One region of the Sphaerisporangium sp. B11E5 genome, then DNA from elsewhere that is predicted to be linked to it. Evidence: riboswitches for the same ligand, from Rfam matches in the RefSeq annotation. Region 1 holds a riboswitch; the other holds the start of a gene.
What was found. A riboswitch is a leader RNA that binds a small molecule or an ion and turns the genes downstream of it on or off. The one in region 1 is predicted to bind glycine.

Region 2: another riboswitch for glycine. It lies ahead of gcvT (glycine cleavage system aminomethyltransferase GcvT); the one in region 1 lies ahead of gcvP (aminomethyl-transferring glycine dehydrogenase).

Annotation. Positions count from the first base shown of each region.
Region 1 is NZ_JBDPMD010000035.1:24,445-29,846, forward strand. It holds gene ABGB17_RS26760 (hypothetical protein) at 1-858, opposite strand, end outside; gene gcvP (aminomethyl-transferring glycine dehydrogenase) at 1,234-4,092, opposite strand; glycine riboswitch at 4,256-4,375, opposite strand; gene ABGB17_RS26770 (MerR family transcriptional regulator) at 4,523-5,146, opposite strand; gene ABGB17_RS26775 (bifunctional nuclease family protein) at 5,293-5,402, opposite strand, start outside.
Region 2 is NZ_JBDPMD010000009.1:155,351-160,752, forward strand. It holds gene ABGB17_RS12195 (hypothetical protein) at 1-155, shown strand, start outside; gene ABGB17_RS12200 (L-serine ammonia-lyase) at 171-1,547, opposite strand; gene gcvH (glycine cleavage system protein GcvH) at 1,632-2,021, opposite strand; gene gcvT (glycine cleavage system aminomethyltransferase GcvT) at 2,018-3,109, opposite strand; glycine riboswitch at 3,245-3,341, opposite strand; gene ABGB17_RS12215 (gamma-glutamyl-gamma-aminobutyrate hydrolase family protein) at 3,360-4,073, opposite strand; gene ABGB17_RS12220 (3-oxoacyl-ACP reductase) at 4,073-4,837, opposite strand; gene ABGB17_RS12225 (aldehyde dehydrogenase family protein) at 4,858-5,402, opposite strand, start outside.

The sequences.
Region 1 (5,402 bases):
GCCGGGAGCGTTCCCGGGGTCGTCGCGGTCCAGCCGGTGGGCGAGTTCCTCGGCCGCGGCGGGGTCGCGGCCGAGGCGGAGGGCGACCTGCTCGGCGACGGACGGATCGGGGTGGTCCAGGCCGTAGGCCCAGGCCACGTCGGCGTCCTCGTCCCTGCCGCGCAGTGGGAGGGTGCGGGCCAGCAGCTCCACGGCGAGGGCCACGCTGTCGGCGTCCCCGGCGGTCTCGACGGCGATGGCGAGCTCGGCGCAGGCCATGTCCAGGTGGGCCATGCCGAGCAGCACGCGCAGCCGCCCGGCGTCGGCGATCTCCGGCAGGTCGAGCGCGGCCAGCAGCACGTCGGCCGCCTCGCCCGGCGCTCCCCCGGCGAGGAGGTACTCCGCCAGGTGCTGCGCCGCGCGGGAGCCGGCATTCGGGTCACCGGTGGCGAGGGCCGCCCGCAGCGCCGACTCGGCCTCGGCGTCGTCCCCGCGCTCGGCCGCGAGCCGGGCCAGCGCCATGTGAGCGGCCGGGAGGTAAGCGGGCGTCCCGACCCCGATCACGGCCTGCCACGCCGCGCGGGCCTGGTCGGCGAGCCCGTCGCGCTCGAACCCGCGGGCCAGGTGGCACGCCGCCTGCGCCGCGTACTCCGGATGCCCCGTCGCCAGCGCCGTCCGCGCCGCGGCCCGCGCGCCCGCCACGTCTCCCCGCTCCTCCAGCACCACGGCCAGCCCCACCGCCGCCTGCGCCCGGTCCTGTTCGCGCCCGTCCGCGACCAGCCCCGCGAAGATCTCCGCCGCCCCGTCCAGATCGCCGCTCTCGGCCCTGCGCCGCGCGTCCTCGATGAGCCGCCCTGACTGCACCTCATGCGCCGCCATAGCGCCCTCATCTCCGGATAGGGGGAATCCGCCAACACCACGCGCCGCGACCATTATGCCGATCCCGCCCCCTCTCCGAGACCGATGCCCGCTCCCCGCATACCTCATCACGATGAGTGACGTCTCCTCCCCTGCCCGCCGGATCCTTCCGGCACTCGCCGAAAGGATGACGGACGCACGGGGGACGTCGCCGGTGTGCTGGAGCCGCTGGTGCAGGTCGGCCGGCAGGGGGGCCCGCTCGAACACGGGCATCAGCGCCGAGGGCAGGTGCACCACCGGGACGGGCCGCCGGGGCTCCGCGTCCGTGCCGGGCCCCGGCCTCGCGGGCGCCTTCCGGCTCGCCCACCAGGCCGGTGGCGCCAGGTGTGGGGTGGGTCAGTCCTCGTAGGCCTCCAGAGGGGGGCAGGCGCAGATGAGGTTGCGGTCGCCGTAGGCCTGGTCGATGCGGCGGACGGGGGGCCAGTACTTCGCCTCGTGCAGTGCGGGGACGGGGTAGGCGGCCTCGGCCCGGGTGTAGGCGTGCGGCCAGGGCTCGGCCATCAGGGCGCCGGCGGTGTGGGGGGCGCCGCGCAGGGGGTTGTCCGTGCGGTCGTAGGCGCCTTCGGCGACCTTGCGGATCTCGGCGCGGATGGCGATCATGGCGTCGCAGAAGCGGTCCAGCTCGGCCAGGTCCTCGCTCTCGGTGGGCTCGATCATCAGGGTGCCGGCCACCGGGAAGGACATCGTGGGGGCGTGGAAGCCGTAGTCGATCAGGCGCTTGGCCACGTCGTCCACGGTGACGCCGGTCTCCTTGGTGATCTGGCGCAGGTCGACGATGCACTCGTGGGCGACCAGGCCCTCGCGGCCCGTGTACAGGACGGGGTAGTGCGGGGACAGGCGGCGGGCCAGGTAGTTGGCGGAGAGGATGGCCTGCTCGGTGGCCGCCTTCAGGCCGTCGGCGCCCATCATGCGGACGTAGGCCCAGGAGATCGGCAGGATGCCGGCCGAGCCGTAGGGGGCGGCGGAGACGGGACCGACGGGGCCGCCGTTCATCGGGTGGGACGGGAGGTAGGGGGCCAGGTGCTCGCGGACGGCGACCGGGCCCACGCCGGGGCCGCCGCCGCCGTGGGGGATGCAGAAGGTCTTGTGGAGGTTCAGGTGGGAGACGTCCGCGCCGAACCAGCCGGGCTTCGCGAGGCCCACCAGGGCGTTGAGGTTGGCGCCGTCCACGTAGACCTGGCCGCCCGCCCGGTGGACGAGGTCGCAGATCTCGGTGATGGTCTCCTCGTACACGCCGTGCGTGGAGGGGTACGTCACCATGATGGCGGCGAGCCGCTCCGCGTGCTTCTCGATCTTGGCGGTGAGGTCGGCGACGTCGACGTTGCCCTGGTCGTCGCAGGCCACCACGACGACCCGCATGCCCGCCATGACGGCGCTGGCGGCGTTGGTGCCGTGCGCGGACGACGGGATGAGGCACACGTCGCGGCCCTCGTCGCCGTTGGCCCGGTGGTAAGCCTGGATGGCGAGCAGGCCGGCGAACTCCCCCTGGGAGCCGGCGTTCGGCTGGAGCGACACCGCGGCGTACCCGGTGACCTCGGCCAGCCAGCGCTCCAGGTCACCGATGAGCCGCAGGTAACCCTCGGCCTGCGCGGGCGGCGCGTACGGGTGGATCGCGGCGAACTCCGGCCAGGTGACCGGCTCCATCTCGGTGGTCGCGTTGAGCTTCATCGTGCAGGAGCCCAGCGGGATCATGGACCGGTCGAGCGCGATGTCCTTGTCCTGGAGCCTGCGCAGGTAGCGCAGCATCGCCGTCTCGGAGCGGTACGAGGAGAACACCGGGTGGGTGAGGTAGCCGGTGGTGCGCAGCAGCGCGGCGGGCAGAGCGTCGGAGGTGGCGATGTCCAGGTCGTCCACCACGAGGCCGGAGCACCCGAAGGCCTCCCACACGGCACGCAGGTGGTCCGCGGTGGTGGTCTCGTCGCAGGTCACGCCGACGTGGTCGGGGCCGTCCTGCCGCAGGTTGACGCCCAGCGCCTCGGCGGCCGCGACGACCTCGGCGGCCCGGCCGGGCACGTGGGCCCGCACGGTGTCGAAGAACTCGTCGTGCACCACCTCGACGCCGCCGCCCCGCAGCCCGGCCGCCAGCACGGCCGCGTGCCGGTGCACGCGCTGCGCGACGCGCCGCAGGCCGTCGGGCCCGTGGTAGACGGCGTACATGGAGGCGATCACGGCGAGCAGCACCTGGGCGGTGCAGATGTTGCTGGTGGCCTTCTCGCGGCGGATGTGCTGCTCGCGGGTCTGCAGGGCCAGCCGGTACGCGGGGTGGCCGTCGGCGTCCCTGGAGACCCCGACCAGGCGGCCGGGGAGCTGGCGCTGCAGGCCCTCGCGCACCGACATGTACGCGGCGTGCGGCCCGCCGAAGCCGAGCGGCACGCCGAAGCGCTGGGTCGAGCCGATCGCGATGTCGGCGCCGAGGGTACCGGGTGCCTCCAGCAGGGTGAGCGCCAGCAGGTCGGCGGCGGCCACCACCAGGGCGCCGCGCTCGTGGGCGGCCTCGGCGACCTCGCGGAAGTCGGCGACCCGGCCGCCCGCGCCGGGGTACTGCACGAGCACGCCGAAAAGATCTCCCTCGGGCAGGCCGGCGGAGAGGTCGGCCTCGACCAGTTCGATGCCGAGCGGCTCGGCCCGGGTGGCCAGCACGGCCTTGGTCTGCGGCAGCGCGTCGGCGTCCACCGCGAACCGCGCGCCGGGGGCGCGGCCGGCCCGGCGGGCGAGGGTCATCGCCTCGGCGGCGGCCGTGGCCTCGTCGAGCAGCGACGCGCCGGCGACGTCAAGGCCGGTCAGGTCGGACACCATGGTCTGGAAGTTGAGCAGCGCCTCCAGGCGGCCCTGCGAGATCTCCGGCTGGTAGGGGGTGTAGGCGGTGTACCAGCCGGGGTTCTCCAGCAGGTTGCGCCGGATGACCGCCGGGGTGATCGTGTCGTGGTAGCCGAGCCCGATCATGGAGGTGAGCACGCGGTTGCGCCCGGCGAGGGCGCGCAGCTCGGCGATGGCCTCGGTCTCGCTCGCCGCCTCGGGCAGGTCGAGCGGCTCCTCGGCGCGGATGGCGCCGGGCACCGCCAGGGCGATCAGGTCGGCCACCGAGGCGTACCCGACGGCCTGGAGCATGCGGGCCTGCTCGGCGTCGGAGGGGCCGACGTGCCGGGTGACGAACGGCGGTGCGGACAGGTCGCGAAGCGGGGACCGATCGGTCATGAGGCCCTCCTGGACGTGGCTGGGAGCGGGCGCGCGGATGCGCCTGATCTCCCCCTCTGTCAGCGCGACATCCCTCGTCACGACCTGAGAGCTTCACCCCCGGGCGGGGGCTTGCACCGTCGGTGAGGCACGCCTGGCGGGCACGCCTACTTTCCAGAGTGGCCTCGCCCACGCGGTACGGGTGCCTGAGAGATTCCGGGGAGGTTGCTCCTTCGGCGCCCGGGTCACCCACCGGCTCCGTGCAGGCGCCGGCTCGTGCCCGGGACTCTCCCGCGCGGGGTCGAAAGCTTCACGCCAATGGTACCCGCCCGCCTCCGGGCAGGGGGCACCCCTACCCGGCCCTGGCCCGTGCCCCTCGCCGGCCCGCACCGATCACTCAGGGCACACAGTGCCTGACCAGGGGCCCTTCGGGGTCGCGCGGAAAGCAGGCCTAGCCGGTGCGGCGGGCCCGTCTGCGCTGGGCGAGCTCGTCACCGGGGTGCTCGGCGAAAGGGTCACGGTCGGCCGGCTCGGCGCGCTCCCCGGGCAGTTCGGCCAGGGAGCCCTCCACCTCGCGCCAGACGCCGCCGAGGGCGATGCCGAACACGCCCTGACCGCCTTCCAGCAGATCGATCACCTCGTCGGCCGAGGTGCACTCGTAGACGCTGACCCCGTCACTCATCAGGGTGATCTGCGCCAGGTCGTCCACGCCGCGCTGGCGCAGGTGCTGGACGGCGGTGCGGATCTGCTGCAGGGACACCCCGGTGTCGAGCAGGCGCTTGACGACCTTGAGCACCAGGATGTCGCGGAAGCTGTACAGCCGCTGCGAGCCCGAACCCTGCGCGGCGCGCACCGACGGCTCGACGAGCTGCGTGCGTGCCCAGTAGTCGAGCTGCCGGTAGGTGATGCCGGCCGCCGAGCACGCCGTCGGGCCGCGGTAACCCACGTCGGCGGGGAGCGACCCGGGCCGCTCGCCGAACAGCAGGCCCTGCTCGCCCGCGCGCTCACGTGCCGACTGACGCTGAGCCCGATCGCGCTGGCCGGCCGACTTGCCCTCGCCGCTGCTGACCGCCACTGCGGACCTCCGGCTTTCTCTCATCCCACGGTCTGATCTGGGGGTTCGTGAATTACAACCGTGGGTTCCCTTGCACCGTAGGACCGGCGGGATGCTCAGTCAACGATCCCGCCCGGCGCGTCGTGAAGCGTAAATGCCCGATATGACTAACCGGCACGCCCGAAGTCCTCCGGTGTGATCGTGTCCAGGAACTCGCGGAACTTCTCGACCTCGTCCTCCTGGTCGTCGGGGATGATGACGCCCGCCTCGCGGACGA
Region 2 (5,402 bases), on a different contig from region 1:
GCCTGGACGCCTGGGACGCTCACGTCGCGGCCATCGCCGACGTCGCCGTCTGCCAGATCCTCACCCTGGACGCCGCCCGGTGGGCCGGGCCGTCCCACGCGATGGACAACCCTCTCCATGTCGTCGAGATCCGCGACCCGGACGAGGCGCATTGAGGGCCCGTCAGGCGGTCAGCACTCGATGACGTTGACGGCCAGGCCGCCGCGGCTGGTTTCCTTGTACTTGTCGAGCATGTCGCGGCCGGTGTCACGCATGGTCTTGATGGCTTTGTCCAGGGCCACGTAGTGGGTGCCGTCGCCTCTCAGGGCTATGCGGGAGGCGGTTATGGCCTTGATGGACGCCACGGCGTTGCGTTCTATACAGGGGATCTGGACGAGGCCGCCGATGGGGTCGCAGGTCAGGCCCAGGTTGTGTTCTATGCCGATCTCGGCGGCGTTCTCCACTTGTTCGGGGGTGCCGCCGAGGACCTCCGTCAGGGCGGCGGCGGCCATAGAGCAGGCCGATCCCACTTCGCCTTGGCAGCCGACCTCGGCGCCGCTGATGGAGGCGTTCTCCTTGAACAGGACGCCGATGGCGCCGGCGGTCAGGAGGAAGCGGATGGTGGCGTCGTCGCCGGTCTTCGGGGTGAAGTGGTGGTAGTAGGTCAGGACGGCGGGGATGATGCCGGCGGCGCCGTTGGTGGGGGCCGTCACCACGCGGCCGCCGGCGGCGTTCTCCTCGTTCACGGCCAGGGCGTACAGAGTGACCCAGTCCATCGCGTGGAGGGGGTCCTTCTCGGGGGTCTCCGCCTGGAGTTTGCGGTGGAGGCGGTGGGCGCGGCGCTTCACCTTCAGGCCGCCGGGGAGCACGCCTTCCTTGGTGTAGCCGCGTCTGACCGAGTCGGACATGACCTGCCAGAGGTTCAGGAGACCTGAGCGGATCTCCTCCTCGGTGCGGCCGAAGGCCTTCTCGTTCTCCAGCATCAGGCCGGAGATGGACAGGCCGGTCTCCTCGCAGCGGTCGAGAAGCTCCTTGGCGGTGGTGAACGGGTGGGGGAGCCGTGTGTCGTCCGGCTTGATGCGGTCGGCGCCGGTCGCGGACTCGTCCACCACGAAGCCGCCGCCCACGGAGTAGTAGATCTTCTCCCGCAGCGGGTCGTCGTCCTTCGAGTACGCGGTGAAGCGCATGCCGTTGGGGTGGTGCGGGAGGGAGATCTTGCGTTCGAAGACGAGGTCCTCGCCCACGGTGAAGGGGACCTCCTGGCGGCCGAACAGGGTCACCGTGGCGGACTCGCGCATCGCGGCGAGCTTGGCGTCCACGGTGTCCACGTCGACCAGCTCCGGCTTCTCACCGGACAGGCCGAGGAGTACGGCCTTGTCGCTGCCGTGGCCCTTGCCGGTGAGGCCGAGGGAGCCGTAGAGGATGACCTGGACCCTGGTGGTCTGCTCAAGCAGCCCGTCCTGGTGCAGGCCCCGGGCGAACTTGTGCGCCGCCGCCATCGGGCCGCCGGTGTGGGAGCTCGACGGGCCGATGCCGATCTTGAAGAGATCGAAGACGCTGATCGCCATGTGGTGCGCCCCTTCGGAGCCGGCGGGTGGGGGAATGGGTGGGGCCTCGGCCGAAGGGTTCGGCCGAGGTGGGGGCAGGTCTCGTCAGGACTCGGCGGTGGTGAGGGCGGTGTACTCCTCGGGGGTCAGGAGTTCCTCCGGGTCGCCGGAGACGCGGACGCGGAAGAGCCAGCCATCGCCGTAAGGGTCGGAGTTGATCAGAGAGGGGTCGTCCACCACGGTCTCGTTGATCTCGACGACCTCGCCGCCCACGGGGGCGTAGATGTCGCTGACGGACTTGGTGGACTCGACCTCGCCTACGGCGTCGCCGGACTCCAGAGTGCTACCGGCTTCCGGGAGCTGGACGAAGACGACGTCACCGAGGGATTCGGCGGCGTAGGCCGTGATCCCCACGGTCACGACCAGGCCGTCCTCCACCCCGGCCACCCACTCGTGCTCCTTGGTGTAGCTGAGCTCCTCGGGAATGCTGCTCACATGCTCCTCCGGTAAAAAGGCAGGTCAACCACGTCGACCGGTTCATGGCTACCACGGATGTCGACCGCCAGGCCGTCGGACACGTCGGTGTCCACGTAGGCCATCGCGATCGGCTTGCCGAGTGACTGGGACGGCGCGCCGCTGGTGACCTCACCGACGACGGTGCCGTCCCCGCTCAGCACCACGGGATAGCCGTGGCGTGGCACTCGGCGGCCCCGCGCGACCAGGCCGGTCAGGCGCCGGCGCGGGGGGACGTCCTTGAGCGGGGCGAGCGCGGCGCGACCGACGAAGTCGCCCGGCTTGCCGAACTTCACGACGCGGCCGAGGCCGGCGTCGAAGGGGGTCAGGCCGGCGTTCAGCTCGTTGCCGTACAGCGGCATGCCTGCCTCCAGGCGCAACGTGTCGCGGGCGGACAGCCCGGCGGGGCGCAGCCCGTGCGGCTCACCGGCCTTGGCGAGGGCCTCCCAGACGGGTACGGCCTGCTCGGCGGCGACGAACAGCTCGAAGCCGTCCTCCCCGGTGTAGCCGGTGCGCGCGATGAGGGCCTCGACCCCGGCGACGACGCCGGGGAGGCCCGCGTAGTACTTCAGGCCCGTCAGGTCGGCGTCGGTGAGCGTGGCGAGGATCTCGGCCGATCGCGGTCCCTGCACGGCGACCAGCGCGTACGCCTCGGAACGGTCGTCCACCTCGGCGTCGAAGCCCGCGGAGCGCGCGGTGAGCTCCGCGGCGACCTTGAGGGAGTTGGAGGCGTTGGCCACGACCATGTATTCCCCGCCGGACAGGCGATAGACGATCAGATCGTCCAGAACCCCGCCGTCCGGCGCGCACATCATGGTGTACCGGGCCCGGCCGGGCTCCAGAGCGGACAGGTGGCCCACCAGGGCGTGGTCGAGCGCCTCACCCGCCTGCGGCCCCGTGACGAAGATCTCACCCATGTGGGAGAGGTCGAACAGCCCCGCGGCCTTGCGTACCGCGTTGTGCTCGGCGGACTCGCTGCCGTAGCGCAGCGGCATCAGCCATCCGGCGAAGTCGGTGAGCGTCGCGCCGAGGCTCTCGTGCACCTCGCGGAGCGGTGTGGTTCTGGACATGATCGCACCTCAGGCAGGGTCGGATGAGAGCATCCTCCCCCTCTGTCATCGGTGCCTGAGAGTTTCGCCCGGGTTTTACCGGACTTTCACCTTCGGCGAGGCTCGGAGCGAACGAGCCCTCTTTCCAGAGGCCACCTGACCCGCACGGTCCTTTGCCTTGTGAGGTTCGTGGGAGGACTTGCTCCTTCAGGGGCCCTGACCGGATGTCAGGGCGCTCTCCCGCACGGGGTCACCGGTGTTCCGGCTCACCCTACCAATGCCGGGCGGGCGCCGCCGAGGCCACCAGGGCGTCGAACAGGGGGCCGTCCGCCGAGGTCTCGGGGTGCCACTGCACACCGAGCGCGAACGGGTGCCCGGCGAGCTCGACCGCCTCCACGGTGCCGTCCTCGGCGGTGGCGGACACCGTGAGGCCCTCGCCGAGCCGGTCCACCGCCTGGTGGTGGTAGTGGGCGGCGCCGGCGGGACCGGCGCCGAGCACGTCGGCGAGCGTGCTGCCCGGGGCCACCCGCACCGGCAGCTCCCCGAACTCGCCGGGCGCGGGCGCGTGGCCCCCGTGGCCGACCACGTCGGGCAGGTGCTGGTGCAGGGTGCCGCCGAGGTGGACGTTGAGCACCTGCATGCCGCGGCAGATGCCGAGCAGCGGCAGCCCGGCCGCCACCGCCGCGCCGACCAGCGCGAACTCCGCCTCGTCCCGGAAGTCGCGCACGTAGCCGGTCCGCTCGTGCGGCGCCGCGCCGTACCTGGCCGGGTCCAGGTCGCCGCCGCCGGCCACGATCAGCCCGTCCAGCCGCTCGACCAGCGGCGCCGGGTCCCCGGCGGGCGGCACGATGACGGGCTGCCCGCCCGCCGCCGCGACCCGCTCGACGTAGTTGTACGGCAGCAGCGCGGCCGTCATGTGCCACACCGTGAAGTCCGCGGGCTCCACGTAGCAGGTGATGCCGATGACCGGCCGGTCCGCGCCCATCAGAGGGGGGTGACGTAGGCGCCGGAGATGCCGCCGTCCACCAGGAACTCGGCCCCGGTGATGAAGCTGGCGTCGTCCGAGGCGAGGAACGCGACCGCCGCCGCGATCTCGGACGCCTCGGCGAACCGGCCCATCGGCACGTGCACCAGCCGCCGCTGCGCACGCTCGGGGTCCTTGGCGAACAGTTCCCGCAGCAGCGGCGTGTCCACCGGCCCCGGGCACAGCGCGTTCACCCTGATGCCCTCGCGCGCGAACTGCACGCCGAGCTCCCGCGTCATGGACAACACGCCGCCCTTGGAGGCGGTGTAGGAGATCTGCGACGTCGCCGAGCCCATCACCGCGACGAACGACGCGGTGTTGATGATGGACCCCTTGCCCTGCCGCCGCATGTACGGGATGGCGTGCTTGCAGCACAGGTACACGCTGGTGAGGTTGACCTCCTGCACCCGGCGCCACGCCTCGATGCCGGTGGTGAGGATGGAGTCGTCGTCCGGCGGTGAGATGCCCGCGTTGTTGAACGCGACGTCCAGCCGGCCGTACGTCTCGACGGCCGTCTCGAACATGCGGGCGACGTCCTCCTCGCTGGTGACGTCCGCCCGCACGAACAGCCCGCCCACCTCGTCGGCGATCTTGGCACCTCCTGCCTCGTCGAGGTCGGCGCACACGACCTTGGCGCCCTCCTCGGCGAAGCGGCGCGCGGTGGCGAGCCCGATGCCTCCCGCCGCCCCGGTGATCACGGCGACGCGGTCCAGCAGACGTTGCATATCGGTGCTATCTCCTGATCTCAGTGAGCGATGAAGACGTTCTTGGTCTCGGTGAAGGCGGCCAGCGCGTCCGGCCCGAGCTCACGCCCGAGCCCCGACTCCTTGTAGCCCCCGAACGGCGTCCAGTACCGCACCGAGGAGTGGGAGTTGACCGACAGGTTCCCCGCCTCGACGGCCCGCGCCACCCGCAGCGCGCGGCCGACGTTCTCGGTCCAGATGGATCCCGACAGGCCGTACCGCGTGTCGTTGGCGACGCGCACGGCGTGCGCCTCGTCGTCGAACGGCACCACGCTGACCACGGGCCCGAAGATCTCCTCGGTGAACGCCCGCTCGTCCAGCGTGTCATGCGTCAGCACGGTCGGCGGGAACCAGAACCCCTTGCCGCCTGGGCAGGTGCCCTGGAAGCGCGGCGTGCCGGTCACGTACGACGCCACCCGCGCGCGGTGCTCGGCGCTGATCAGCGGCCCCATGTCGGTGCCGGGGTCGCGCGGGTCGCCCACGACGACCGCCGCCACGGCCCGCTCCAGCCGCTCAAGGAACTCCTCGTACACGGGCCGCTCCACCA